3 regions of the Gluconobacter sp. Dm-44 genome follow, and region 3 is predicted to be linked to each of the others. Evidence: predicted binding sites of a transcription regulator. Region 3 holds the regulator's gene; each other region holds the start of a gene.

Region 1 (10,097 bases), on a different contig from region 3:
AGGCGCAGGCCGGTCGTGGTCTCAACCTGCCAGTAGTCGCGGATCGCGCCGTAACTTTCGGACGTCTGCCACCATTCGCCCAGCAGTCGCTCGGGGCCATCGGCCGCCGCAATGCGGTGCGTCTGTCGCTTCAGGACGAACTGGCGGGGCGCACCGTCCGGGAGCAGGGCAGTCACCTGCACCCGGACGGGCAGATCGAACAAAGTGTTCGGCCGCGCCCAGAGCATCTGGCTCGCGAGAGCCGGTTTTGCCATGTTATCCGGAGAAACGCGAGCCTGTCCGTCCTCCGGCCAGGCGGAAAACCGGGGCGCGAGCTGGTGAACCGAAACAACGCCCGGACGATTCAGTAACCGGTCGATCAGAGAGGCTGGGAGGCGCGTTTCAGAGGCTCCCGTTTCGTCTGGCAGGACAGACCGCTCAGGTCCCGCTTCCAGCGGTTCGTTCGCGCTGACAGTGAGGATAACGGTTGCAATTCCGAACTCTGGCGCGATCTGCGGGATCTGGTCCTTCAGCAGGCGTGTCAGACGCGTAATGTCAGCCGTGGGATCGGATGTTCCCACGCGGACGGCCTGGATGGATCCGTCCACGCGCACACAGAGAAAGTCGAGCTGCCGCGCCCCCTCCCCCCGGGCCACCAGCTTTTCGCAGACAACCGGCACAAGGGCTGCAATCACCGTGGCAATGGCGTCAGGCGTGCTGATCGGCTCGACCAGAGACCGGGTCAGGGAAATCCGGTCCGCAGGCTGAAAGACGCTGAGCGGGCGGGCCTGTCGTCCCAAAGCCTCATCAAGACAGCTCAGAAGCTCTCTGCCAAAGCGCTTGGCCAGAGGTGCGCGTGGGAGATCTGCAAGGGCGCCAATCGTGTTGAGTCCAAGGCGTGTGAGGCTGGAGAGCGCCTTCTCAGGCAGCGGAAGCGCTGAACAGGGCAACGGGTGCAGCGCCTGTCTCTGCTGACCGGGAGGCACGAGACAGATCCGGTTGATCCCAGAGCGGGCCAGGGCGCGTGAGGCAGCGGCGGTATCGCTTAGTGCCACGGAGCAGGAATGTCCCTTCGCCTTCAGGCGTTCCCTGACGAGATCCAGCATGGCCGTCTCACCCCCATAAAGATGGGCGCAGCCGGTGGTGTCGCTGTAGAGACCGTCCGGAGTGTCGAACGCGGGCAGCGGCGACAGCCAGATCAACCAGGAGCACAGGTCTGTCAGCGCGGCCCTCTGTGCTTCGGCGTCTTCTTCTGCCGTCAGAAGATCAGGTACCAAAGAGCGCGCCTGTGCGAGTGGCATTTCGGGTGTCAGTCCGGCCGCGAGCGCAGCCGGACTGACACCCGTGACGATCTGACGGTTATGCGCTGGCGCGTGCACGGCCAGGGGCCTGTCGGTCGGGAAGTCTTCCGGGCGGGAGAGCTGAAGGCGCTCGGTGCGCCAGAAGGGCATCCAGAGAGCGAGAAAGCGGCGCATGATCGGTGCAGTCGAGGATCCAGTGAGCAGGGCGGCCTCCCCTCACCCGCAGCAGCGCGGCAGAAAGGCGTCGGGAACCGGGAAGCGGCATGGCCAGTCCCGGAAAAAATCGTGGCGCTGAGGGATGAGAGAGGATCCGCCAGCGCGTGGCGCACGCGCAGGGATCTTTCCCGGGAGCGCGCGTGAGGGGAGCCAAACGCAGGAAGAAGCCTGTGTTGCCACTCGCCTCCACAGCCAGATTAAGGCGACGGATTTCCTTGAGGCTTGGGACGTGGCTTCCTGTGATGACGGCCAGTGCGCGCTCTGGCCCGCGCAACACGTCTTCGGCGACCGATAGCAGGCTGGCCGGGTCCGTTTCAATGCAGACCAGACGTTCCAGTGAAACGCCGGACTGATGCAGCCCGCAGCCGTTCAGTTCGGCCGGTGTATCGCTGATCCAGAAGATAGGCCCCCTGCCCTCTTTCAGGATGGGCAGCAGCATGGCGAGACTGGCCCCTCTCTCCAGAGGATCAGAAATCAAAAAGTCATGCAGGCTGCCGGTCTTGAGACCGCCGCCGAGATGGGCATCGACGGCAGAATGTCCGGTGGCGAGTGTGTCACTATGGGAATGGGACAGGTCTCGACGCTCCAAGCGTCGGACCTGCTCGCGCAGTCGCGCCAGGGCGTCCGTTGTCATTCATGTTCTCCTTAACGAGAACATAAAGAGAACAAAAAAGGACTTAAGGCAAGAAAATTATCGAAGGTACTCTTGCCAAGAGTCTTAGGAGGCTAGGTTAGACCACGACTTTTGGCATTTCAGGAACATCTCTGACAAAACCAGATTTCTAATAAAGGGTATAAAACCGGTATTAGATTAAATTCAGATTATATATTTAATACCGGTAATATAATTAATTCCGGTATTAATAATAATCTTCTTATTTTTGTTTGCTGTAGGAGCGCCACATAATTTCGATCAGCGCGCCTTGCGTGATGCCTAGACGCTCGGCCTCACCGGCTATCGCGTCCCCAATCTCTGGCATGATTTTGGGGTGAATCTGATAGGTTCTAGGGCTGGGCTTCCGACCAGGCTTACGTCGCGGGGTGCGATCTAAGAAGCCATGAGCCTCCCCTACAGCATCCACTATCTTAGTTTGCTGCACGCTTTCGTCTTTCGGACGTGCCCGTAGTCCAGCAAGTCTATTTGAGCCGGTCATATACAGCCTCCGCAAAACCCCTTGCGTTTTCTAGGGCCTTGTCCACTTTTCCGCCTGTCGTCATCTCTTTATTTTCGAGCATTGATGTCAAATCGCCCCCATAGGCAAATAGCTCAGAAAAGGCTGCCCTGGAGACTAATGACGGTTGTATGAGGTCGATGCCTTCCGATTTGAGCTGGCTTTCAAGATCTTTCTGAACGCGACTTTTTATCGCGGCACTTGTTTTTGTAAGCACCACAGCATGACGGATCGTTCTTCCGAGAGCATCCTCTTCTTCTCTTACGAGAGCCAAGGCTTCCGAACCAATCTCAGCGTCCAATGCTGTTGCCTGCATCGGTACAATCACTAGGTCAGCCTGAGATATGGCGCGACTGACAAGTTGTGAAGCAACACCTTCAAGATCAACTATGACGATTTTTCCGTCGCCATCTGCTCTTTTGATTGTCTGAACAATTTCGGATCGGCCCACGTCTGATACGAGGCGAATGCCAGATGGGATGCTTCGAGAAGCCCAACGTGTAAGCGAGTGGTTTGGGTCGCAATCCAGAACCGTAACTTCGGCGTGCATTCGCGCAAACTCTGTAGCCAAGAGCACGGCACAGGTTGATTTTCCTACTCCTCCCTTGGGACTAGCCATCACAATTACGGGCATCAATCTCTCCAGATTAATACAATAACCGGTATTAAATAAGTCACCGGAATCGTTTCGGTAATCTGTAATATATGCATTACCAGAAATAAATCAATAACCTAAATTAATTCTATGACCGGAAATATATAACAAACCGGGAAAGCACCTGAAAATCTAAAATCGGTAGTTCATAGCGGTTTAGAGGATGGCAGCATGGAAGGATTGAAAGAAAGCGCTGACTGGGAGACACTCTTTTGATTGTCTGAACAATTTCGGACCGGCCGACGTCTGATACGAGGCGAATGCCAGATAGGATGCTTCGAGAAGCCCAACGTGTAAGCGAGTGGCTTGGGTCGCAATCCAGAACCGTAACTTCGGCGTTCATTCGCGCAAACTCTGTAGCCAAGAGCACGGCACAGGTTGATTTTCCTACCCCCCTTTGGGACGAGCCATCACAATTACAGGCATCAGTCTCTCCAGGTTAATATAATAACCGGTATTGAATGAAATACCGGAATTGTTTCCATAATCTGTAATATATCTATAACCGGTAATATATGACAAACCAGAATAACACCGGAAAAAATTGGTAATGGATCGTAGTTTTGATGGTGGCAGAAATGAAAAGATTGAAGGAAAGCGTAATAGAAGAAAGGGCTGGCTGGAAGCTGCCCAGCCCGCAACAGGTGGGTCAACGCGTGTCCTCGCCATGCTCGCCGGCTACGCCGTCTGCGCGTGGCTGCGGGCCGCGTTGATCCTGCCGCTGCGCGGTACTGTTGCAGTCTGAACAGCCCCCAGCCGGACGCGACGATGTTCAAAAACCAGAAATGGATCGAGCATCATGCGCCGTCATTACCTTCCTTACGCCCCAACACCACGCGGTCGGCCGCCCATGCGGTGGACCGATACACAGGAGCCCGTCTCCTGCCGCAAATGCAATGAGCACTGGGCTGGCGGTGATCCGGCCCTGACGATCCCGTGTACGGGCTGCAACGCGCCGGCGCATGAGCCCTGCCGTCGCAGTGCGGGTGGCAATGAACGGGTGTGTGCGTGCCGGGATGAGGCGGCAACCCAGCTTGGACTCCTCTCACGCTGCGAGGGCCTGAGCTGGGACAACCGGCACGTCAAGCCGCTTCTCCTGCGGGATGCTCCGATCGCCAGTGCCCTGATGTGCCGCTCTGTCCGGACAGGTGCCCCGGTCAGCAGGTTCGTGTCATGACGCCGGATCTGACGTCGTATGACAGTATTATCGTGGCCATCTCGGGCGGCAAAGACGGCCTCGCCTGCCTTTTTGCCCTCCTTGAAGCCGGTGCCCCGATGGACCGCCTGGAACTGTGGCACCACGAGGTGGACGGGCAGGGGCCGTCCTTCATGGACTGGCCCTCCACCTCGCCCTATGTGAGCGCGCTGGCGCGGGACTTCGGCCTGCCGCTCTATCGCTCCTGGCGCGAGGGCGGCTTCGAGCGGGAGATGCTCCGCAAGGACGCACCGACAGCCCCTGTTCTTTTCGAAAGCCCTGAGGGTCTGATCCGCGCAGGCGGGCAGGGGCCGAACGGGACGCGCCTGCGCTTTCCCCAGGTCTCCGCCAGCCTGACGACCCGATGGTGCTCCGGTGTCACCAAGATTGACGTCGCCGATCGCTCCCTACGCGGCCAGGACCGCTTCCTGAACCGCCGCACCCTGTTCGTAACGGGCGAGCGTGCCGAAGAAAGCCCAAACCGTGCCCGCTATGCCACCTTCGAGCCGCACCGCACGGATACGCGGCATGGCACGCGACGTCGCCGTCATGTCGATCACTGGCGGCCCGTCCACCAGTGGAGCGAGGCGCAGGTCTGGGACAGCCTGAAACGCTGGAAGGTGATGCCGGCGCTGCCCTACCGCATCGGCTTCTCCAGACTGTCCTGTGCCACCTGTATTTTTGGCGATGCGCGGCAGTTTGCAACGATCCGCTGGCTCGATCCGGCCCGCTTTGAACGCCTCGTGCAGTACGAGCAGCAGTTTGGCTGCACGATCAAGCGCACGGTGTCGCTGGAGCAGCTCGCCGAGCAGGGCAGGCCGTATGCCGCCGCCCTGGCAGCACCCGATCTGGCCCGCGCGTGCCTCTCGGCGCGTCCGATCCCGACTGTCTTCACACCAGCCTGGGAGACCCCGGCCGGAGCGTTCGGGCAGGGCGGGGGGCCAACCTGAAAAAAAAGAAGAAAAAACAGAAGGTTGAAAAAAGAAGAAGAGGGGAGGGGGGGGCAGCACAGGCCAGCCCGCCCTGCAAGAGGTGGGTCCGTCCGTGTCCTCGCTGCGCTGCGGGCCGGGCGGTCCCGACGCTGCGCGTCGCTCTGGCAGGCCGCACTGTCCTGCGCTCGCCGGAGAGGGTCAGGAAAGGAAATAAAGACAATGTCAGACACCCTCGAACGCCCCGCACAGGCGCACGCCTTCGATCTGAAACAGGCCCACGAAGAGGGCTGGACGATCCTCGAAGGCTGCGGACCTGACAACGACGAGACGCGTCTGGTGGGTCTGCATTGCAGCGATCCGCAGGCCTGGTGGCGCGTGGCGCGGAAGGCAGGCGAGGGTTCGACCTACCACCACGAGGCGCTGTCCCGCCTGTCCGAGAACGAGCGCGAGCAGATCCGCCTGCGCTTTGGTCCCCTCTGATCCCGCGCTGATCCGGGAGGCCTGACGCCTCTCTCCCCGAATTGATCCTGTTTTCCGGCCCCCCGGTCTGCCTCCGTGCAGCACCGGGCGCTGCCGCTTGTCCGGAGTTTTTCCATGTCCATGTCCCAACTGAGCTTTTTCGATACCTCAGCACTCGGCGGCAGCCAGTCCAATCTTTACTGGGGTGATCTTCCCGGAGACCGCGCCCTTGAGGAAGCCGCCGCTGCGGTTCGACAGGCGACACAGGCCCCGGCTCCGATCCCTGCCGTCCTGCCGAAGGTGGACTTCGCCCTGACCGGAACGCGCGGTCTGGCACAGGGCTGGAAAGAGCGTGCGCGGGACAATCTTGCGGCGATCGGCCTTCTGGCCACGCTGGAAGCAGAAGACCGCAACGCCAGCGCTGACGAGCAGGCCGTGCTCGCCCGCTTTACGGGGTTCGGGGCCGGAGAGCTGGCCAACAGCCTGTTTCCGCGTGCCGGAGAGACCTTCCGGTCCGGGTGGGAAGAGATCGGCAGCCAGCTTGAAGCCCTGACCAGCCAGCAGGAGCGAGCGGGTCTGGCACGGGCCACGCAGTACGCCCACTACACGCCCGAACTGATCGTTCATGCGATGTGGGATCTGGTGGCCCAGATGGGGTTCCGGGGCGGCCGTGCGCTGGAACCGGGCTGTGGCACCGGGCTTTTCATGGCAAGCGTGCCCCCGAAGCTGGCCCCGAAAACCGCCTGGACGGCGATCGAGAACGACCCTCTGACGGCCCGCATCACGCGCAAGCTGTTTCCGAACCAGTGGGTCCGCGCTGAAGATTTTACGACAGCCAAGCTGGCGGAACGCTACGATCTGGTGATCGGCAACCCGCCATTCAGCAACCGCACGGTCCGGGGCACGGACGAGCTGGGACGCCTTGGCCTGTCCTTGCATGACTACTTCATCGCCCGGTCCATCTCCCGTCTGCGTCCCGGAGCGCTGGCGATGTTCGTGACGTCGCGGTGGACGATGGACAAGTCCGATGCCGGCGCACGGCGCACGGTCTTCGAGACGGCCGATTTCGTGGGTGGCGCACGACTGCCAGCCGGAGCCATGCGTGACGATGCCGGAACCGACGTCGTGGTGGACGTTCTGGTGTTCCGGCGCCGCGCACCGGGTGAGGATGCAGGCGATGCGACATGGCTGGACGTCGCGGCGCTGGAGGACACCGACCAGGGCGAAGGCCCGTTGCGCATCAACCGCTATTTCGCGGAAAACGGCCAGCAGGTTCTCGGTCGGCATGACTGGACGAGCGGTCAGTTCGGCCCGGAATACACCTGCAAGGCCAACCCGCTCCAGATGCTGGACGAGGCCCTGCCGCTCGCCCTCGGCCGTCTCTCTTCGCTGGCCCGCTTCCCGACCCCTCAGACGCTCGACGTTGCGACAGTGCAGGACAATCACGCCGCCGAGGTCGGAACGGCCGCAGACGGTGCCCTGCTCAAAGAGGGCAGCTACCTCCTGCACAAGGGCGTGCTGCACCAGATCATTGACGGCGAAACCGTGCTGGTGAAGGTGAAGAAAGGCGAGCAGAAGGAAGGGATCTTCCAGAAGCACGCGGCCATCATCAAGGGTCTGATTCCTGTCAGGGACGCGGCCCGTCTGGTGCTTCGCGCTCAGGTGGAGAACCTGCCCTACAGTGCGCATCAGGCGGATCTCAAACGCGCGTATCAGGCCTTCAGCCGTCAGTTCGGGCCGATCAACCTCACCAACACCACCACGCGGGTGGATGAAGAGACGGGTGAGGAGAAATCCACACAGCGCCGTCCGAACCTTCAGCCGTTTTATGATGATCCGGATGTGTGGCTAGTCAGCTCGATCGAGGAGTATGACGAGAAAAGCCAGACCGGCCGTCCGGGTCCGATCTTCAGCGAGCGCGTGATTCAGGCACCGTCCGAGCCCGAGGTTCACGGCGCCCATGATGCGCTGGCGGTCTCCCTGCACGAGACAGGCGGCGTGGACGTCGAGCGTATGGCGGAGCTTCTGGGCCGCCCAGGTGAGGAGGTGCTCGCCGAACTCGGATCCTCGGTCTATCTCGACCCGATCCGCAGCACAGGTGGCCGTGAGGTCTGGGTGACGGCCGACGAGGCCCTGTCAGGCGCGGTTCGCACCAAGCTGGCGCAGGCCCGGGAGGCTGCCGAGCGCGACCGACGCTATCTGCGCAACGTCGCCGCCCTTGAAGAGGTCCAGCCCGAAGACCTGCGCCCGTCCGACATCACCGCCCGTCTGGGTGCTCCGTGGATCCCGGTGCCGGATGTCGAGGCTTTCGTCGCAGAGGTCATGGGGGTTCGCACGACCATTCACCACACGATGGAGGTGGCGACCTGGAGCGTGGACAAGAGCGGCTTTTCCGGCAAGGCCGAGGCCACCTCGGTCTGGGGAACACAGCGCCGCCATGCCGGAGATCTGCTGGACGATGCGCTCAATCAGGCCAGCCCGAAAATCTGGGACACTTGGCGCGATGTGAACGGCGAACACCGTGAACTGAATACGAAGGAGACCGAGGCCGCCAAGGAGAAGCTGGCCGCAATCAAGACCGCATTTGAGACATGGGTCTGGCAGGACACCGACCGCGCCGAGCGTCTGATGCGGCTGTATAACGATGCGTTCAACAACCTTGTCCCGCGCACGTTCGACGGCTCTCACCTGAAACTGCCGGGAGCCAGCACGGCGATCAGTCTGCGCGACCATCAGAAGCGGGTGATCTGGCGGATCATCGCCAAGGGCAGCACCTACATGGCTCATGCGGTGGGGTCCGGGAAGACGTTCTCGATGTGCGCGGCCGTGATGGAGCAAAAGCGCCTCGGCCTGATTTCCAAGGGCATGATCGTGGTGCCCGGACATTGCCTTGCGCAGATGGCGCGTGAGTTCATGATGCTCTACCCGAACGCTCAGATCCTCGTGGCGGATGAGACCAACTTCGTGAAGGACAAGCGCCAGCGGTTCCTGGCCCGGGCGGCCACGGGAAACTGGGACGCCATTGTCATCACGCATGACGCCTTCAAGTTCGTGCCGGTCGAGAGCGCGTTCGAGCAGGAGATGGTCGAGGACCAGATTGCCTCCTATGAAAGCCTGCTGGAGAACGTGAACCGTGATGACCGTCTGTCGCGCAAGCGCATCGAGCGCCTGAAGGAGGGAATGGAAGCCAAGCTGAAAGCGCTATCCAGCCGCAAGGACGATCTCGTGCATCTCGGTGAAATCGGGGTGGACCAGATCCTCGTGGATGAGGCGCAGCAGTTCCGCAAACTGTCTTTCGGCACCAACCAGTCCGATCTGAAGGGGATCGACCCGAACGGCAGCCAGCGCGCCTGGGATCTGTTCGTCAAAACGCGCTACCTCGCCAGGCGCAATCCCGAGCGCGTGCTGGTCATGGCGTCAGGCTCGCCGATCACCAACACCCTGGGTGAGATGTTCTCGATCCAGCGCTTCATGGATCTGCCAGCCCTTGTCGAGCGTGGCCTGCACGAGTTCGACGCCTGGGCCGCAAGTTTTGGCGAGACCCGCACGGAGCTGGAGCTTCAGCCGAGCGGACTTTACAAGCCGGTCACGCGCTTCTCGGAGTTCGTGAACGTCGCGGATCTGATGGCGATGTATCGCGACTTTGCCGACGTCGTGCAGCAGGACGACCTGCGACGCTACGTCAAACTGCCCGAGATTGCGGGTGGCAGGCGTGAGATCGTCGTGGCCGATAGCGGGGACGCCTTCCGCGAGTATCAGAAGACGCTCGCCGAGCGGATCAAGAAAATTGAAGAGCGCACGGGCAAGCCCCAGAAGGGCGACGACATCCTGCTGTCCGTCATCACCGATGCCCGGCACGCCGCGATCGACCTGCGTTTCGTGCGGAACTGGGCGGATAATGACAACAGCAACAAGCTGAACCTCATGATCCGCAGGGTCTTTGAGATCTGGCAGAACACGTCTGCCAATCGCTACACCGACCCTGAAACGGGGCGGGAATACGAGCTGCCCGGTGCCACGCAGATGATCTTCTCGGATCTGGGAACGGAATCCGCGCTGGAGACACGCGGCTTCTCGGCCTATCGCTGGATCCGTGACGAGCTGATCCGCATGGGCGTGCCGCGCGACGAGATCGCCTTCATGCAGCACTACAAGAAGAGCACGGCCAAGCAAGCGCTCTTTCGCGAC
Region 2 (10,097 bases), on a different contig from region 3:
GAGAGGATGAGTTCGTCGGCCTGCGGGGGTTTGCCGGATCGATAGCCTTCGCTCCCGACAGATACGCATCGATGTCCGGGGCGCATCGTCTCCTGCGGGGCGACGAAGCGGGGTCCGTTCCGCATGAACATCATGTGGAAGTCGGGTATCGCCTGTCCAGACTTCACGCGGATCACGCCACCAGGCTCCCGCGCGCTACTCAACCAGTGCGCGCCATATTCCGTCTTGCACCAAGCCCGCAGCCGCCGCTCGACTTCGCTGCGCAGCTTGTGCATCGGCGTCGGCGTCAGATGCTCCCACCAGGCTTTGTCGATCGTGATCTGCGCTTCCGCACCGGCCGACTTCGGTTTCACCGCGCAGGTTGCTCCATCAGAGCGGCGGCCGTCGCGTGTTCGGCGGGAGCCTCGTCATCGTTAACGTCATCTACGCGCATCATCATGCGGTAGTGCGCACCCTGTCCGGTCTTCTCAAACACCTGTTCGAACACACGCAGATATCCCTCCACCGCGTTCTCATCGATGGCGACGTAGATGTCGTCGTGGGCGCTGTGGGAGCCGTCGTTGATCCAGGAGAACAGCGATGCGCAGATCTGAGAATCGCGTCCATCGAACTTCGCGACGATCTCGTCTTGCTTGAGGCCGCCCAGTACGATGAGGTAGTTCTCGACGATCCTGCGCATCGTGTTCTGGATCGTCAGGCTCGCCCGGTTAGGATTTCGGACATCCTCCCACAACAGCTCGTAGGAGGTCTTCACCGGGTTCTGCTCGTAGCGATGGAGTGACGAGACGTTGTCGCGCTTGCGGACGACCCAGAAGGTTTCGAAGGCGCGCACGCCTGTGAGTGGTCGACGACGGTCGTAACTGACCTCCTTGTGGAAGTAGATGTTATGCGTGAGCACGAACACCTGCTTAATGTTTCCACGGTCATCCGAGGTGTCGGAAATCACCCTTCGTATCAGCGCGCTGACGATGAACAGCACATCGGCGTCGAGGCTCGACACCGGATCGTCGAACACGACGATTCGCTCGGCCGTGGTGTTGTTGCTTGAAAGGCTACCGGCCAGGCGATGGTAGAAATACAGGAACGTGATGAACGAGCGCTCACCCTCGCTAAGTGTACGTGCGGCGTCCGTGCCGTCGAGCCGCACGATCCGGTACATGTCGCTACGTTCACCCGCGACCTCGAGCTTGAAGTTCAAGAATCCGAATGAGGCGAGGATGCTGTTGATGGTGTCGACCGTAGGCCGGACGCTGGTGATCGATTCTTCGATCTGCCTGCGTTCCCGGTCCTTCTCAGTCCTGAGAGCCGCCTTATTGGTGATGCTCGCCTGGAGGCCGGTGATCGTACGTTGAATGCCGCTGGTGGCCGTCGTGAAGGTGTCGAGGTCGGTCCGGCGCTCCTCTACCACAAACCGCCAGACTTCTGCGATCAGCCTGCGCTTCGCGTTGCCGAGATCACGAATGGTCTTGTTATATCCCTCTGCCGCCTCATTGGCGGCCGTGATCATCGCAGATATGGCAGCTGACTGTGTAGACGTCGGCTCTAGGTTAACCACATTACTAGGTTCGCGCTGCTTGGCATCGATACGGCTCTGGTTCAGCGCCAGCACCGTCTTCAATGCAGTGTAGTGTTCTTCGAGGACCGAAGCGTCGATGAACCTGCTCGGAGCAGACAGCATGGCATCGATCCGCGCGCAGATCGTATCGACGGCTGCCGTGTAGTCGCGCTTGAGGCCCGCGATCGCCTCCACGTCCCTCAGATACTGCTCGTCGAAGAACTCGTTCAGGTCACGCGTCAGGTCGGGCGGCGTGGGTTGCTGGCAGAAGGGGCATCTCCCGCTCGCTACGTCGAGGTATCCCACGCCCTGCTTCACCCAGTCGCTATTCCCGAGCCGGCGGATCAACTCGGCCACGACGACGTCGTCGCGACCGACCACTTGGCGGGCCAGGATCGCCGCCCCGTCCAACCCCGTCAGTCGATCGAAGGAGATCGCGGGGATCGACGTTTCCACTGGTGCCGCCGACTGGAAGACTGTCTCGGCGTGGGCGATAAGCTCTTCGAGGGTCTTGAGATCAACGCCCTCGACGGCTGCCTCCTGCAATACCTTATCGCAGAAGGCCACTCGACCACCCCGATGGCCCGTGAATGCTGCCTCGAATTTGTCCTTGTGGTCCTGCTGAGATTTCCAACAGGCATGCTCCAGCGCAGTCCGTGCCGCAGCGAGTTCTCCCTGGCGTCCGCTATTGCCATCGTCGCCCTGGAGCTGCACCCGCAGTCCGGCCAACTGGCGGTCGATGGCCTCGATCTCCTGCGACAGGCGCGCGATATCAGCAGCAGCTTGCGTAGACTCTTCGCCCAGCGTGAAGATGCCGGGCATCTGCTCGCCGAAATTGTGCTCGGCGAAGTCCCTGTTGTAGACGAGTGTCTCAAGCGTGCGCCCGTTCGCCCATATCACTTTGAAACCGGCACGGGACGCGGCGTCATTCACAGCCCGCGAGATCGTCGTTTTCCCGCATCCGTTGTGGCCGAACAAATAGTTGACTTTCTTCAGGTCCGTCAGCCGCTCGCCGGCGGCCGGATAGGTCGCCTCGCCGGCGATCTCGATCGCGGTAATCAAGCCTCTTCTCCCAAATTCCCCCTAAAGAAGATAGTATCTCGATCCCGCGATCTTCGCCACAAAATCGGGTCAGTTCCAACCGCTCCGAACCCCTCGCGTCATCGACGTGGTCACCGGTCGAGTGACCGACAACATGCAAACTTTCGGATAATTGCCGTTGTCGTTCGGAGGCTTCGCGCCGAGCAAATGACTGCCTCTTACGGAAGCTGCCAGTCAAAGCTCGATCGGCGAGCGACGCATTCTGGTCGAAAGCTGCAAATGTCAGCATTCAGTTATTTCTTCCCTATAACCGACATTCCACTTACCCCCCCTTGGCGGACATTACATGTTGCTTCTGGTGCGGGTTAAAAGATCAGAGATCCATTCAGATAAAGCTCCTGAAGCCTTTGTCTTAGGACGCCAATGTTGTCATGGGAGCGTCGGCTGTGCGCATGTGAATTCTCCCCTGGGTTTCACAGGGGGGGGAGGAATTGAGGAGGAAGAATCCTCTACCTTCAAGTCTTTACGTCACCTCCCGGGATTTTCCTGAGCAACGAGTGGACAACCAGTCTGCCTGTCCGGTGCAAATTGGCATTGACTTGCGCAATCACATGAGAACAAAATAAGAACATATAGTCTTGAAATTCTGCCAGACAAGGGGCGGCGGACCTGTGCAATGAGTGCTTCTTCCAACACGAAACCAGCGCTGGAGACGTTGCGTGCTGCCATCAGCCGTCTGGAAGGTCATACGAACCGGCGTCGGTCCGTTCTGCCTTTTGGTGTGAGGGAGATCGATAGTCGTCTGCCAGGGGGAGGGCTCGCGCTGGGGGCTCTCCATGAAGTGGCCGGTGGCGGCAATGATGCGCTGCATGGTGCGGCAGCCGGACAGTTCGTTGCCGGGATCGCGGCCCGGACACGCGGCAAAGTGTTGTGGATCGTCACCCGTCAGGATGTGTTTGGTCCCGCGCTCAAACAGGCCGGTTTGTCCGGCCGAAGGGTCATTTATGTCGAGGCCGCCGCGGAGGCTGACGTTCTGGCATGTTTCGAAGAGGGGCTGCGGCATGGCGGTCTCGGGGCCGTGGTCGCAGATGTGGCGCGTCTGTCGATGACGGCGTCCCGTCGCCTGCAACTGGCTGCTGAAACATCCGGTGCGCTTGGCCTCGCGATCCGGCGCTGGCGCCGTCAGACCGAGGCCGCCGATTTTGGTCAGCCGACGGCGAGTGCCACGCGCTGGCGGGTGTCCGTATTGCCCTCGGTTGGGTTGCCGGTGCCGGGAGTGGGTCGACCCCGCTGGTTGCTGGAACTGATCCGAGCCCGTGCGGGCGAATGTGCTGATTTTGAAGTGGAGGCCTGCGATGCCAAAGGGAGGCTCGCCTACAGGAGTTGTCTCGCGGGTGGTCTCGCTTTACCTGCCGCTCTGGCCAACAGACCGGATCAGGAAGCGGTTGGGGCACGACGCGCCAGCGCCTGATCTCCCTCTGGCGCTGGTAGGGCGGGAGGGGCGTCGTCGCGTTGTGCTGTCGGTTGATCTGGCGGCCCGCAGGCTGGGTCTGCGTCCTGGCACACCGGTCGCCAAGGCGCAGGCGCTCTATCCGGATCTGGTCCTCATGGATGCCGATCCCGAAGGCGACCGGCAGGGGCTGGAAAAGCTGGCCTTGTGGTTCCAGCACCGGATTTCCCCTCTCGTCGCAACCGATCCGCCGGATGGCCTGATTCTGAACACCACGGGTGCTGACCATCTTCATGGTGGTGAGTGCACCATGCTCACGGACATGATCCATCGTCTGTCCAGTTCCGGCCTCAGAGCAAAAGTAGCCATAGCCGAAACGTGGGGCGCCGCTCACGCGCTCGCACGTTATGGCCAAGCGTCGCTGACTATCGTGCCGCAGGGGGACGTGGCTTCCGTCCTTTCTGACTTACCCATTGAAGCCCTGCGTCTGCCCCCCAGGAGTATCGAAGGGCTGATAGCGCTAGGGGTGTCGCGGATTGGCCCACTCGCTGCGATGCCGCGGGCCCCGCTGACGCTACGCTTTGGCCCCGACATAGCCCGTAGACTGGATCAGGCCTTCGGTCGCGTGAGTGAGGCCATCATCCCGATCCGGCCTGTTGACCCGGTGCAGGTGGTGCAAAACTTTGCCGAGCCGATAGCTGCGGGGGAGACCATCGCCCGCTATATTGGCAAGCTGGTTCCTGTGCTGTGTAAAAAGCTGGACGAGCGCGGGCAGGGTGTGCGGCGTCTTGATCTACTGCTGCACCGCGTCGACAGCCGCACCGAAGCTGTCCGCGTGGCCACGGCGACGCCGGTGCGGGACGTCAAGCGCCTGACCCGGCTGCTGTGCGAGAAGATCGAGACCATCGATCCCGGTTTCGGCATTGAGCGTATGGTGCTGATTGCCTCGCTGGCCGAGCCGATGGACCGGCGTCAAACCGTCTCCTCCCTGACCGAAGAGGAAGAAAGCGATGTTTCCGACCTGATCGACACGCTGGCCAATCGGGTCGGCACCCATGCGCTTTATCGGTTTGCCGCGGTGGAGAGCGATCTCCCCGAAAGGTCTTTCTGCCGCGTGCCGGCTCTTGCCCCGGAAGAGGCAAAGGATTGGCCCAATCACTGGCCACGTCCGACACGTCTGCTGCCGCGTCCCGAACCGGTGCAGGCCATGGCAGAACTCCCCGACCAGCCGCCGTTGTTCTTCATCTGGCGTGGCGTCCGGCGCAAGGTGAAATGCGCGGATGGCCCCGAACGGGTTTTCGGGGAGTGGTGGAAGGATGACACCGAACTGACCATCGCCCGGGACTATTTCCGGGTGGAGGACACGAGCGGAGAGCGGTTCTGGCTCTACCGCGCGGGGGATGGTGAGCATGGCGAGACCGGATCGCAGGCCTGGTTTCTGCATGGCATTTTCGGGTGACGTCCTCGGTACCTCCTTATGCCGAGTTGCAGGTCACAACGTATTTCTCGTTCCTGCGCGGGGCCTCATCGCCCATCGAGTTGTTCGAGGAGGCGAAAGCGCTTGGGATTGAGGCGCTGGGGATCTGTGACCGCAATTCTCTGGCTGGCATGGTGCAGGCCCATGTTGCGGCGAAAGTGGCCGGAATCCGGCTGGTCGTCGGGTGTCGCCTCGACTTTGCTGATTTTCCGTCGGTGCTGGCCTATCCGACCGACCGCGCCGCTTATGGACGGTTGTGTCGGCTGCTTACCATCGGCAAGGCCCGCGCCGGGAAGGGCAAGTGCCATCTACTCTGGGAAGATCTGGTTCATTGGGGCGAGGGGCTGCTTGTCATCCTGATCCCAGACGTGGCTGATGACGCATGCGCTCTGCATCTGCGAAAGCTGAAAGACATCTTCGCCGATCGCGCTTTCATGGCGCTGACGCTGCTCCGACGTCCCAATGACCAGATGCGGATTTATGAACTGGCGCACCTGGCGCATCAGACAAGAGTGCCAACGGTCGTAACTAATGACGTGCTGTTTCATACCTACGACCGGCGCATCCTGCAGGATGTCGTCACCTGTATCCGGCACAACACCACCATCGACGACGCCGGGTTTGCCCGTGAACGTCATGCGGATCGCTACCTGAAACCGCCTGAAGAAATGGCCCGACTGTTCAGCCGGTATCCGGAAGCCGTGGCGCGGTCCGTCACCATCATGAACCGTTGCAGGTTCAGTCTTGATGATCTGGCCTATCAGTATCCGGATGAAGTTTCGGTCCCGGGTCAGACGCCGCAGCAGGCCCTTGAAGCCCTGACGTGGGAAGGGGCAGACAGTTTCTATCCCGAGGGGATCCCTGACGAGGTTCGCAGGAGCCTCCATCATGAACTCGCCCTGATCGCGCGCATGGATTACGCGCCTTACTTTCTGACAGTGCACAGTATCGTCCGTTACGCCCGTTCCCGAGGTATTCTGTGTCAGGGTCGGGGTTCGGCCGCCAATAGTGCCGTTTGCTACGTGCTGGGTGTCACGGCCATCGATCCGGCCCGGAACAACCTGTTGTTCGAGCGCTTCATCAGTGAGGAGCGACGCGAGCCACCGGATATTGACGTAGACTTTGAACATGCGCGCCGGGAGGAGGTGCTCCAGTGGGTTTACAGTCATTATGGCCGGGACCGCGCAGCCCTGACGGCTGTCGTGACGCGTTATCGCGCCAAGGGTGCATTGCGGGATGTCGGCAAGGTCATGGGATTGCCTGAAGATCTGATCCGTACGCTCTCCGGGCAGATCTGGGGCTGGGGGCGAAAGCTGGAAACAGACACGCTGACGGACACCGGCATCGATCTCTCTGATCGCCGCATTCGTCTGACCTTGGATCTGGCCCGCTGCCTGATGGGCGTGCCACGCCATCTTTCCCAGCATCCCGGTGGCTTCGTGCTGACCCATGACCGGCTGGATGAACTGGTCCCGGTGGAGCCAGCGGCCATGGACAACCGGCAGATCATCGAGTGGGACAAGGATGATATCGACGTCCTGAAATTCATGAAGGTCGACTGTCTGGCGCTGGGGATGCTGACCTGCATGAAGAAAGGGCTCGACCTTCTGGCCGAACACAAAGGCCAGCATTTTACGCTGGCGACCATTCCGGCTGAGGATCCGCGCACATATGGAATGATCCGCAAGGCCGATACGATCGGGGTGTTTCAGATCGAGAGCCGGGCGCAGATGTCCATGCTGCCGCGCCTCAAGCCTCGCGTTTTCTATGATCTGGTCATTGAAGTTGCGATCGTGCGGCCTGGTCCCATTCAAGGGGATATGGTCCATCCTTACCTGAGACGGCGCGAGGGACTTGAACCGGAGGAGTATCCGACACCTGAACTGGAGAAGGTGCTGAAAAAGACCCTTGGCATCCCGCTGTTTCAGGAGCAGGCGATGCAGGTCGCGATGGTCTGTGCGGGATTTTCAGCCAGCGAGGCGGATCAGCTGCGCCGCGCCATGGCGACGTTCAAGAATACTGGCACGGTCTCCCAGTTTCAGGCCCGGCTGGTCGAAGGCATGAAGCGCAAAGGATACTCGGAAGAGTTTGCCGAACGGATTTACCAGCAGCTTGAGGGCTTTGGGTCGTACGGTTTCCCGGAGAGTCATGCGGCAAGTTTCGCAATTCTTGTCTATTCTTCGTCCTGGATGAAATGCAGACATCCCGATGTGTTTCTGGCGTCCCTGCTCAATTCCCAGCCGATGGGGTTTTATGCACCGGCCCAGCTTGTGCGGGACGCGCGCGAGCATGGCGTTGAGATCAGGCCAATCTGTATCAACGCGTCACGATGGGACAGTACGCTTGAAGGGCCAGAGACAGGAGAGGGCAGATTTGCTGTCCGGCTGGGCATGAGCCTGGTGAAGGGACTTGCCAATGATGAGGCCGCACGGATCGTTATCGCGCGGGGGGCAAAACCGTTCACATCAGTAGACGATCTGTGGCGTCGGGCAGGGGTGAAGGCAGCCTCGTTGACGCATCTTGCCGAGGCGGACGCCTTCCGGCCGACTTTCGGTCTCGCAAGACGTGAGGCTCTTTGGGCTATCAGAGCCCTGCGTGACGAGCCCTTGCCGCTGTTTGCTGCGGCCATGGTCGAACACGAGGCAGAGGAACCCGATATGTTGCTCCGGCCCATGCAGGAGGGGGCCGAAGTGACACGCGATTACAACCGGACCGGCCTGACCCTGCGGGACCATCCACTCGCCTTCCTGCGCAGCGATTTGTCCGAACAGGGCATCGTGTCCTGCCGACAGGCACTGGATGCAAAGGACGGACGCAGACTGACTGCGGCAGGGCTTGTGCTGGTGCGGCAGCGTCCGGGCTCGGCGGAGGGTGTGGTGTTCGTCACTCTGGAAGATGAGACCGCCGCGCTGAATGTCATCGTCTGGCCGGACATGTTCGAGAAATACCGACGCGTCGTGCTGTCCAGTCAGATGTTGGGCGTAAAGGGTCGTCTTCAGAAGGAAGGCGAGGTCGTGCATCTCGTCGCCCGCGAGATCATCGATTTCTCTGCGCTTTTGGCTGATGTCGGGAACCGTTCTCTGCACAGCGTTGGCAGAGAACGGCAGGAAACACAGTCCGAGAAGATCGTCGTGGCATCACGAAATTTCCACTGATCTGTGTAATGATGGTCTAATCTCAGGGTGACCTGATCAATGGGTCGCGTTAGAAATGAATGCCGCATGTTGCCAAGCCAAGGAAATAGATGCTCTCTACGCGCTCTATGACAGCTGATGTTGCATTTATTCTTCTGGTTACTGTGGCCATCAGCACTACCGAGGGGGCGAAAAACGGTCCCTCCTGACAAGCTGAGAGTGCAGGATGGCGATAAGCAAAAACCTGGAATGGATGCCTTCAAAATGGGGGCTGATCTTCATGGGCTCATCTGAATGGCGGCTTCAACTCGAAGGTGAAGCATTCGTCCATACGTCTTTGTAGCCATTCTGCTCTGTTGCATCGCTCTCGCAATGGCCCCGGTCCTGTATGCCTGCCGAAGTGCATAAATAGACCGAAATTCGATATAATCGAGGTATTTGAAAAAAGCTGAGGGAGAAATCAAAGTCTCTCTGATCTGGCGTAGATCCTCGAATTTCATTCGGGTCAGGGCAATCGCGTCCTCTAACTTCGCCTTATTCCCCTGAACACCCGCAATTCCTAACTCGTGCTTCAGCACTTTCCGGCTGCGGGCCCTGGTTCTGGCTTTCGCGCGCCGTAAGGCGTCTTCATAAGCCAGTTCCGATGCCCGATATGTCCAGGAAACCGTAGCGTTGGTCCAGCTTGAGAGCGGTGTTCGCGGCATTTCCGGCTGCGCACTCCGCCGGTTTTGCCTGATGAGGTGCGATTCATAATACAGGCAATCCGTCATTTCGGCCTCGCGGCAAAAAGTCTGAGCAGGATTACAAAGATTCTTATCTTTTTTAAGACGACTACCAGAGGGGGGAAGCGTCTTACCGGTCGAGGCTGTCGTCGCCCTTGACAAAAGCCGCAAGTATTTCCGCGCGGTACTCTCGCACATCCCGGCTTTTTCGGACACCGCTTTCGCTGTGAGCTTTACACTCGCTGGCCACGTGCGGACGGTGTCGAGGACCCGTTTGCGAAATTGTTCAGAGACGCGTCGTGCACTTTCCGGTCCTGCTGCCGCCTGTCGCTCCTTACCCGGGATACTGTCGCGAGCATCCTTCTTGGCCTGGAATTCCCGATAGGCATGAATACGCTCGCACATCTGCCGGACATTCGCGCGCTTTAAGGGAGACGTAAAACGTCTGTTTTCCTGATAAGCAAAGCGTACAATAGTCTTATACGACGCGACTTTCCGAAACCGGAAACGCACGATATCAAAGAGCAGCTTGTTTCTCTCAGGAATCGACAAACCTTCGTCGAGACGTTCATTAAGGATGGGCTGCTCTGCGAGAAGGTTCAATAATGCACAATTGAGAAAGTGCAGATCGACCGGTGCGGTTCCGGAAGTGGTTTCAACATGTGTCCCCCAAGGCGTAGGGATGAGTGTTTCAGGGGGCTGCGGTATGGCTCCCAGG
Region 3 (10,097 bases):
TGCGGATTTTCGAGAATAGCGAAGACGCCGTATTTGAAATCGGCCCTTATGCGTTCCGCCCGTCCGCAAAACTGCTGGTCGAAACAGCTCGCAACCGCCGGATCCGTCTGACGGAGAAGGAAGCAGCGATCCTGAAATATCTCTACCGTGCAGGTCAGCGTCCGGTGGCGCGTCAGGTTCTTCTGAACGAAGTCTGGGGTTATAACGCCGCCGTCACCACCCATACGCTTGAGACGCATATCTATCGCCTGCGTCAGAAAATTGAGCCCGATCCGACACGCACATCGCTTCTGATTACAGAAGGCGGCGGATACCGTCTTGATCCTGAAGGACGTGGCGTTATTGGCTCCGACAGCCTGTCAGCCTAAAGGCTGACAGGCGTGGTGAGGGGTCAGGCTGGATCGAAGTCCAGCACGACCGGGACGTGATCGGAGGGGCTTTCCCAGTCCCGTACGTCCTGTAAGACCCTGATATCCCGCAGGCCCGGCATAAGATCGGGCGTCATCCAGACATGATCCAGCCGCCGTCCGCGGTTGGATTTTTTCCAGTCCTTGTTGCGGTATGACCACCATGTGTAGAGCTTTTCCGGCTCCGGTGTGATCTTTCGCATGGCATCCTGAAATCCTGTCGCCATCCACGCTTTCAGACGTTCGATTTCGGGCGGTGTGTGGCTAACGATTTTCAGGAGCTGTTTGTGGCTCCAGACGTCATGCTCCAGCGGCGCGATATTGAGATCGCCGACCAGAATGCTGCGGGCAGGAGGCGTATTGCTGAACCAACCCGTGGCTTCATCCACAAAAGCGAGTTTGTGGGCGAATTTTTCATTTTCCACCGGGTCGGGAATATCGCCACCTGCCGGCACATAAAAATCATGCAGCAGGATCGGACCGGCCGGCGTCGCAATGCTGGCTGCCACATGTCGGCAGTCCGAGCGCGTGCACCAGTCGGGCGTACCCGCCACGCTTTGCAGCGGATGTCGCGACAGGATCGCCACACCATTATAGCCCTTCATGCCCTTATAGACCTGATGGGGCAGCCCCATTTCAGCCAGAGCCTGAGCGGGAAAGAGCGGATCCGGGACTTTCGTTTCCTGTAGACAGACGATGTCCGGGGCTTCCTGTTCGACGATCTGCTTCAGCAGAGGCAGTCTGAGTCGAAGGGAATTGATGTTCCAGGTGATGAGACGCATGACGACTGGATCGACCGGATCAGGCGTTTTGACAAGCACCCTCTTGCACACAAAGCTTTCCCGTCCGATCTAGAACGAACCATGACTGATCTGCACAACACGCTCCTGACGCTTGATTCCCATATCGATATTCCCTGGCCGGACCGGCAGGATGCCTGGGCGGAAGATACGCCGAGGCAGGTAAATGTCCCCAAGACACGCAAAGGTGGCCTGAAAGCCGTATGCCTTGCAGCCTATATTCCGCAGGGTTCGCGTGATGAGGCGGGACATGCCGAAGCCTGGGAGCGGGTTCAGGGCATGCTGGATGTCATTTCCGGGATCGAAGGACGTCAGGGCGATCACAGCGCACGCGTCTGTCGGACGGCGGCGGATCTCCGTGCGGCCCATACAGCAGGCGACCTTGCCGTCATTCCGGCGATCGAAAACGGCCATGGGCTGGGCGGTCAGCCAGAGCGTATCGCGGAACTCGCCCGTCGCTATGGTGTGCGCTACATGACGCTGACCCATAACGGGCACAATGCGCTCGCGGATGCGGCCATTCCGCGCAAGGATCTGGCGGACAGCGAAACACTTCACGACGGGCTGTCAGATCTCGGGCGTGAGGCAATCGCACACATGAACCGCTCCGGCGTTCTGGTGGACGTCTCCCATGCCGCAAAATCGACCATGATGCAGGCCAGTGAAGTCTCCGCCACACCGATTTTCGCAAGCCACTCCTGTGCCCGCGCCCTGTGCGATCACCCGCGCAATCTGGACGATGAGCAGCTTGATCGCCTGAAAGAAACGGGCGGCTTGATTCAGGTGACGGCGATGGGGTCATTCCTGAAGAAAGGTGGCGGCGGGACGCTCGAAGATCTGGTGCGCCACGTTTCGTATATTGCGAACCGGATCGGTGTCGAACATGTGGGCATCTCCTCGGACTTCGATGGCGGCGGCGGCATTCCGGGTTGGAAAGATGCAACCGAAACCGCGAATGTGACGCATGCCCTTCAGGCGGCCGGGTTCAGTGATGCGGACATTTCTGCCATCTGGGGTGGCAACATGCTGCGCCTTCTGGAGACTGCTGAAAAAGCAACAACGGCACCCTGAACCCAGCATTGAAAACCCGCTTCGATAGACCGAAAAAGAACAGAACATGATCATGGCGGGCAAAACAGGCACCGCTTCGTCCACCATGATCTGTTGAGGCCCTCGCAAGCCTCCTGTCGATCCTTTCCTCCCTTCCAAAAATGCTTCTTGGAAGGGAGGAAGAAAGTAAGAAGTGACTGTTTTCAACAACTTACAAAATATGATTAAAAATTAGGCAATCTGAAGGCAGGTCTGGCAAACCGTGGCTTTCATGATTCTGTCACAGACCAGCCCACAGACTTTTCCACAGGTTCAGTGGATGACTGAAGAAGCCCGATGACCGACCTTCCTCCCCAGAACTCCGACCGGCCTGACGACCATGACGAACCCACTGTTTCTTCGGAAAAAAGACAAGGTGTGGAGGCGATCCGCGAGGCCCTAAAGACCATACCATACAGCCCTGGCGTGTATCGCATGCTGAGTGCGAAAGGGGAGGTGCTGTATGTCGGCAAGGCGCTGAGCCTGAAAAAACGCGTCTCATCCTACACCCGCATCAACCAGCTCCCGGAGCGGCTGAGGCGCATGGTGTCGATGACGGTTTCAATCGAAATCGTCATCACGAAAACAGAAGCAGATGCACTGCTTCTGGAAGCAAATTACATCAAGCGCATGAAGCCGCGCTTCAACATCCTGCTGCGTGACGACAAGAGCTATCCGTGGTTGATGCTGACTGAAAGCCACGAGTTTCCGCAAATCACCAAGCAGCGCGGCAAACCCGTAAAAGGCGCGACCTACTGGGGCCCGTTTGCCAATGCCTGGGCCGTCAACCAGACGCTCAATCTGGTGCAACGCAGCTTTCTGCTCCGTTCCTGTTCGGATGCCGTGCTGAACAGCAGAACGCGGCCCTGCCTGCTGTACCAGATCAAGCGTTGCTCAGCGCCCTGTGTGGATCGCATTTCCGGGCCTGACTACGCGAAGCTGGTTGACGAGGCCCGGCAGTTCCTTTCGGGACACAGCACGGACCTGCAACAGCGCCTGGCTGCCGAGATGGAGCAGGCCTCGCAGGACATGGATTACGAGCGGGCCGCGTCGATCCGGGACAGGATCCGAGGCTTCGCCAGCATTCAGGGCTCCAGCACTGTTAACCCGGCGTCGATCAATGACGCCGATATCATGACGATCTGGCAGGAAGCCGGTCAGAGCTGCATTCAGGTATTCTTCATCCGTGGCAGTCGCAATAACGGCAACCGGGCGTTCTATCCGGCTCATGCAGAGGAAGAGACCGCAGCGGATGTGCTGTCGGCATTCATGATCCAGTTCTACGACAACAAACCGCCCCCGCCCACAATTCTGGTGAACTGCGAGATTCCCGAATTGAATCTGGTCGAAGAAGCACTCAGCATCCGGCGCGGACAGAAGGTCGAAATCCTCAGGCCACAACGGGGGGAGAAAAAAGACGTCGTCGAACACGCGGCTCTGAACGCCCGGGAGGCGCTGGAACGCAAGCTGGCCGAGAATACCGGACAGCGCAAACTCCTCGAAGGGGTTGCGGAGGTCTTTGGTCTTCCGGAAACGCCACAGCGCATTGAGACTTACGACAATTCCCACATCATGGGGCAGGCGCCTTATGGTGTAATGGTCGTCGGCGGTCCTGAAGGTTTCAACAAACGCGCTTACCGCAAATACGGGATCAAGGGGCCGGTCGCACCGGGAGATGATTTCGGCATGATGCGTGAAGTCATGGAACGCCGGTTCGGGAAACGACCGGAAAACGGAGAGCGGCCGGAGGACTGGCCGGATCTGCTTCTCATCGACGGCGGCCTTGGACAGTTCAATGCCGTGCGGAAGGTATTGGCCGATATCGGCGTTACCGGAATTCCGATCGTGGCCATCGCCAAAGGGCCGGACCGGGATGCCGGACGGGAATGGTTCTTCACAGAGACAAAACCGCCCTTCCAGCTCCCTCCAAGAGACCCGGTTCTCTATTATCTGCAAAGACTGCGTGACGAGGCGCATAGATTCGCGATCACCACCCACCGGGCAGGACGCTCGAAAGGCTTACGCAGCTCCGAACTGGATAATGTGCCGGGAATCGGCGCCGCCCGAAAAAAAGCTCTTCTCAATCATTTTGGCTCGGCAAAATCAGTCAGACAGGCGAGTCTTGAGGAGCTGGAAAGCGCGCCCGGCATCAGTTCGAGCACGGCAACTGCCATATATGGGCATTTCCATCCTGAATGGGTCCAGAAAGCCTCAACCGATCATCGCAGCCCCTGAGACCCGTTCGACGATTTACACGAAAAATACATCTTTCGCGGACACATTGGCGCATACCGGTATGAGGGAAACTGTTCTAGACTGAACGTGATGCTGACAGATCTGCCAAACATTCTGACACTGCTGCGTATCGCGTCCATTCCCGTACTGGTCGTGCTGCTCTCCGTGCATTCACCGACCGCGAATGTGATCGCCTGCGTGTTCTATACGGCCGCATGCATCACGGACTATCTGGACGGAGCACTGGCCCGTCGCTGGCAGCAGCTGTCCGAGCTGGGCCGGATGATGGACCCAATCGCAGACAAGCTTCTGGTCGGATCACTTCTGCTGGCTCTAGCAGGGCTAACGCAACTGCCTGTCTACTCGCTCTATGCAGCGATCATCATCATGATCCGAGAAATTCTGGTCAGCGGCCTGCGGGAATATATGGCGTCCCAGCGGGAAACCCTTCCATCGACCCGGTTGGCGAAATGGAAGACCGGCATCCAGATGGTGGCAATCGGTTTTCTCATCGGTGGCGATGGGGCCGCAGGAATGCTGGGGCTTTCCTTTCTGCCGGCAACGCTGATTGGCGGAATCCTCCTTTGGTTCTCGGTCATTCCGACCGTCATCAGCGGATGGGGATATCTGACCGCAGGGTTAGCCCGCATCATGGCGGGACAATCCCGTAAATCATCCAAAATCGGCTTCTGAGGTCATAAGGCGAAAGAATTGTAGCGTTCTTCGACTGTCTTCATCTGGCGCTCCGTTACAAGGACCGCTAAAGGTCATGGATTGACCTCGTGGGAGTAAGAAATGCGGAAGACCGCTCTGCTGGCACTACCTCTCGCTCTGAGCGGCTGTTCAGGCATGGGCAAGTATATCCGCGACACGATGGTCTGGACGGCGCTCGATAATCCGAACGGCCCTCATGGTGACAGCGAGAATATTCATCGCGCCCGCGGTGAGAAATACTCCGAAACTCCAATTCTTCCTGAAAGCGGAAATATCTGGCCCGGGGCCCCGCAACCGCTCCCGACGCTCAAGGATGTCGAAAACCCTAACAGTACGTTCAGCCACGCTCTCGGCGATCCGGCGACGTACTTTGGCGGTGCTGCACTTGACGAAAACTTCATGGGCGGAATCGCTGGCAAGGGCGCCCTTGGCGCATCCGGCCCGCAACTCATGCAGGGCCAAAGCCTGTCAGTCGGAGAGGGTGCCGATACGCATCAGGGTGTGTCACACGACCGTAGCCATCTTATTCCGACGCTTCCTTCGTCAGTTCCCGATAGTGCGGCCCGCTTTCTGAACAAAAGCCCCAGCAAGGCCATCATCATTCCTAACGGAGATGGCACCAGCACAGTTATCGGCCCGGACGGTAGTGTGAAGGTCATTCATGGAGCGGCCTTACCCCCAACCAAATAAGGATTTGCTGATAGGCCGTAACCGCATCAGCATCCTATCACTCCAGACGCCCCTCTTTAATACTGACGAAAAAGGGCGATCAGCCGTCCCTGAATGTTCACACGTTCTGCTGGGAAGATGCGCGTTTCGTAATCCCGGTTCGCAGCTTCCAGTGCGATCATTGATCCACGACGGCGCAGCTTCTTGAGCGTCACTTCCTGTCCATCAATGAGAGCAACGATAATCTGTCCATTTTCGGCCGTCTCACGTCGCCGGATAATGGCGATGTCTCCATCCAGAATTCCAGCCTCGATCATCGAATCGCCAGCCACCGTGAGAGCGTAATGCTCTCCGGTGCCCAGAAGCGAAATGGGAACTTCGATCCTGTCGCTGTCGTCCTGCATGGCTTCAATCGGCAGACCCGCTGCGATACGACCATAAAGAGGAATGCTGACGGTTTGACGATCATTGGCGACACTGGCTTCGGAGAAGGCTCCATCAAGGCCCGTCTCGCCCTGGCTCAGAACAGCCGGGACAAAACCGGTTTCCGGAGCCAGAGCGGCAACAGGAGCTTCCGTACCCATATGGGGCAGACGCAGCACTTCGAGCGCCCGTGCACGGTGATGGTGCCGACGCAGAAAGCCACGTTCTTCCAAAGCGGAAATCAGGCGATGAATGCCCGATTTGGAACGCAGTTCGAGGGCATCTTTCATCTCATCGAAAGAGGGCGAATATCCCGTGCGGCGGAGATGGTCGTCGATATACAGCAAAAGCTGGTGCTGCTTACGGGTCAGCATACAGGCGCTCCCATGCGCCTCGGCGGAGGCAGGTCAGAACAGGACACAGAATGACGGGCATCCTGCATTTGTTCCTTATAGGTTCCCACCTGTTGCCCTTCAAGCAAAGAGACGCACCGACAGAGTTATCCAGCAAGAATTTTTAAGCTTCAAACTCCTTGAAACCACAGGAAAACCGCTAAATCGTGCGCAAAGGTCTTGACCTACGGGCCACAAATCAGCATGGTGCGCCAAATCTAGAGATCAACATGCTGCATCGACACCTTCGAGCGGCATAAGTTATGGCGAAAGCCCGAGGGTATCATGGGAAAGAGCAACGTTATTCAGATCCGGCTCGTTTCGTCAGCTGAAACCGGCTACTTCTACGTCACGAAGAAGAATGCCCGTTCCGCTACGGGAAAGATGGAAGTACGCAAGTACGATCCGGTCGCACGCAAGCACGTCGTGTTTCGCGAAGCCAAGATCAAGTAAGGCTGCTCCAGCAGTCTTTATAAAAAAAGCGGCCTTCGGGCCGCTTTTTTATGCTCTGAGAGCTGTTCGTTTTAACTGCCGTTCAGAACAGCTTGTCATGCGGTCCGTAAGGAACAACCAGATCGCCGCTGCGCGTCAGGTTCATCGTGGCACGGGCACGCTCATCCAGCATATCAGCGTCCAGCGCTTTCTCCTTGAGGGCAACGACACGGCGACGCCAGACATTCTGCTCGTCATCAGCGTCCTGCCGGGCCTGAAGCGCATCCTTTTGAAGCTGGGTCTGCTCCTGATAGGCATGAATCCCGTGCGCTCCATGCAGCGCGTTCCAGCCGAAATAGGCGGTAAGCGACAGGAAAAAAGCCGGAGGAGCTACGGCGCGGACACCACGCTTGATAAGTCGGATCAGTGTCACGTCGTGAAAACTCCGTTCTGAGAGACTGTATCAGTCTATATCAGTCATTTGTGACCAGACAATGAATGATACGGATATCAATCATATTCAGGCACAAAAAAGGCCTCATTCCGGGGAGGAATGAGGCCTGGCTCAGTCTCAGGAGTTTCTGAGAATGTTGCGACCGGCATAACGGGCCGCACTGCCGAGCTGCTGCTCAATGCGAATAAGCTGGTTGTACTTGGCCGTACGGTCAGAGCGGGAGAGGGAACCCGTCTTGATCTGGCCGCAGTTCGTGGCGACCGCGAGATCAGCAATGACGGAGTCTTCCGTCTCGCCCGAACGGTGGCTCATGACGCAGGCGTAACCGGCCTTGTGAGCGGTTTCGACGGCTTCCAGCGTCTCGGTCAGCGTGCCGATCTGGTTGACCTTTACCAGCAGTGCGTTACCGGTTCCGGCCTTGATGCCGCGACGCAGACGCTCGGGATTGGTGACGAACAGATCGTCTCCGACCAGCTGGAGCTTCTTGCCCAGGCGAGTCGTCAGTTCGGTCCAGCCTTCCCAGTCATCTTCCGCCAGACCGTCTTCGATGGAGACGATCGGATAGCGGTTGGCCAGATCTTCAAGGTAGGAAATCATGCCCGACGCATCAAATTCCTTGCCTTCACCCTTCAGATTGTAGCGTCCGTCAGCATAGAATTCGGTGGCGGCGCAGTCGAGCGCGAAGGTTACGTCTTCACCAAGTCTGTAGCCAGCGGCTTCAACAGATTTTGCAATGAAACCAAGAGCTTCGTCAGCAGACTTCAGGTTCGGCGCAAAGCCGCCCTCATCGCCGACATTAGTGTTATAACCAGCTTCGGACAGACCTTTCTTCAAGCGTGCGAAAATTTCGGAGCCCATACGGATGGCATCCGCAATCGTCGGCGCGCCGACCGGCTGGATCATGAATTCCTGAATGTCGATCGGATTATCGGCATGCTCGCCACCATTGACGATGTTCATCATCGGCACGGGAAGAAGGTGGGAATAGGCGCCACCGACATAGCGGTACAGCGGCAGTTCCAGTTCCTCGGCGGTCGCCTTGGCAACGGCAAGCGAGACGCCGAGAATGGCGTTGGCACCCAGACGGGATTTGTTGGACGTTCCGTCCAGATCGATCATCGCATTGTCGATAGCGATCTGATCTTCGGATTCGGCCCCCTGAAGCACTTCAAGGATGTCGTTCTCGACGTGACTACAGGCCTTCAGGACGCCTTTGCCGCCATAGCGGGACTTGTCACCATCGCGCAGTTCCACGGCTTCATGCGCGCCTGTGGAAGCGCCGGACGGGACGGCTGCACGGCCGCGGGCACCGGAGGACAGCTCGACTTCGACCTCGACAGTGGGATTGCCGCGGCTGTCCAGGATTTCGCGGGCGATGATATCAACGATGGCGCTCAATGGAAGCTCTCCTGGGATGCGTGAACCGGGTTGGCTCGTGACCGTTCTGAATGGAACAGCTATTTCAAGTCTCAAAATCACGCCGTGAGGTCAACGACGACATGCGCCTTCCTTTTCCCATTTTCGTGCTTGGCATTGCCGGACTGATCCCTTTCATGACGCTTGGAGGGTGGATCTTCCTTGCTGGACTGTTTACGCCGCTGCCGCATCTGAAGATCATTCTGCTGGCGTATGGTGCCTGCATCCTGTCATTTCTGGGGGCCGTACACTGGGGGCTGGCCATGGAGCGACCGGACATCATTACGGTCGGTGGCACCTCACAGCAGGACCGGCAGCGCCTCGTGCTGGGTGTCTGCCCTGCGCTCTGGGCATGGCTTGCCCTCTGCATCGGCGTTCTCGGTCATGTCCGGGCCGGGTTCGGGCTGGAAATCATCGGTTTTGTCGGGACGTTTCTGGTGGAACGGGAAGCCTGGAGGAAAGGTGCGCTTCCCCCAGGCTATCTGCCACTGAGAGCCGGACTGACGGCTATTGCGGTACTGAGCCTGTTTCTGGCTGCTCTGGCTCCGTCGGGGAGTTAGGCCGGAAAGGATTTCGCCAGAGAATCAAAGGCTTGCAGACGCGTCAGGAGGCTGCGCATTTCATGAAGCGGCACCATGGTCGGGCCATCGCTTGGAGCATGGTCCGGGTCCTGATGTGTTTCTATGAAAACAGCCGCCACACCGATCGAGAGCGCCGCACGGGCGAGGGGTTCCACGAATTCACGCTGCCCCCCCGTTGATGCCCCAAGGCCACCCGGCTGCTGCACGGAATGCGTCGCATCGAACACGACGGGATAGCCCGTCTGCGCCATGATCGGCAGACCGCGCATATCGCTAACAAGCGTGTTGTAGCCAAAGCTCGTGCCACGATCGCAGAGCATGATGCGCTTATTGCCGGTCGAGGCAATCTTGGCCGCGACGTTCGCCATGTCCCACGGTGCGAGGAACTGGCCCTTCTTGATGTTGATGGCCCGCCCAGTTTCGCCCGCCGCCAGCAGCAGGTCCGTCTGACGGCACAGGAATGCCGGGATCTGTAAAACATCCAC

Evidence for each region. Region 3 encodes LexA, which represses DNA repair genes until DNA is damaged. Its sites were predicted from a motif close to TGTTCTANNTANGTTC; they were not measured.
Region 1: the regulator LexA is predicted to act here: its motif matches at 2,149-2,164, upstream of JK213_RS10835 (ImuA family protein).
Region 2: the regulator LexA is predicted to act here: its motif matches at 3,212-3,227, upstream of JK213_RS12720 (ImuA family protein).

The regions. Positions count from the first base shown of each region.
Region 1 covers NZ_JAERLZ010000008.1:121,382-131,478, reverse strand. Annotated here, with positions in the region: gene JK213_RS10840 (DNA polymerase Y family protein) at 1-1,454, opposite strand, end outside; gene JK213_RS10835 (ImuA family protein) at 1,339-2,130, opposite strand; gene JK213_RS10830 (ParA family protein) at 2,634-3,302, opposite strand; partial or broken gene JK213_RS16175 (hypothetical protein) at 3,412-3,705, opposite strand; gene JK213_RS10820 (hypothetical protein) at 3,874-4,068, shown strand; gene JK213_RS10815 (hypothetical protein) at 4,123-4,500, shown strand; gene JK213_RS10810 (phosphoadenosine phosphosulfate reductase family protein) at 4,497-5,468, shown strand; gene JK213_RS10805 (hypothetical protein) at 5,670-5,930, shown strand; gene JK213_RS10800 (DEAD/DEAH box helicase family protein) at 6,045-10,097, shown strand, end outside.
Region 2 covers NZ_JAERLZ010000012.1:12,226-22,322, forward strand. Annotated here, with positions in the region: gene JK213_RS12710 (hypothetical protein) at 1-353, opposite strand, end outside; gene JK213_RS12715 (AAA family ATPase) at 350-2,617, opposite strand; gene JK213_RS12720 (ImuA family protein) at 3,273-4,067, shown strand; gene JK213_RS12725 (DNA polymerase Y family protein) at 3,952-5,505, shown strand; gene JK213_RS12730 (error-prone DNA polymerase) at 5,502-8,678, shown strand; gene JK213_RS12735 (hypothetical protein) at 8,936-10,097, opposite strand, start outside.
Region 3 covers NZ_JAERLZ010000010.1:40,313-50,409, reverse strand. Annotated here, with positions in the region: gene JK213_RS11900 (response regulator transcription factor) at 1-368, shown strand, start outside; gene xth (exodeoxyribonuclease III) at 392-1,189, opposite strand; gene JK213_RS11890 (dipeptidase) at 1,271-2,278, shown strand; gene uvrC (excinuclease ABC subunit UvrC) at 2,594-4,531, shown strand; gene pgsA (CDP-diacylglycerol--glycerol-3-phosphate 3-phosphatidyltransferase) at 4,622-5,224, shown strand; gene JK213_RS11875 (hypothetical protein) at 5,327-5,935, shown strand; gene lexA (transcriptional repressor LexA) at 5,992-6,711, opposite strand; gene rpmG (50S ribosomal protein L33) at 7,015-7,182, shown strand; gene JK213_RS11860 (septum formation initiator family protein) at 7,265-7,594, opposite strand; gene eno (phosphopyruvate hydratase) at 7,733-9,013, opposite strand; gene JK213_RS11850 (DUF3429 domain-containing protein) at 9,115-9,591, shown strand; gene kdsA (3-deoxy-8-phosphooctulonate synthase) at 9,588-10,097, opposite strand, start outside.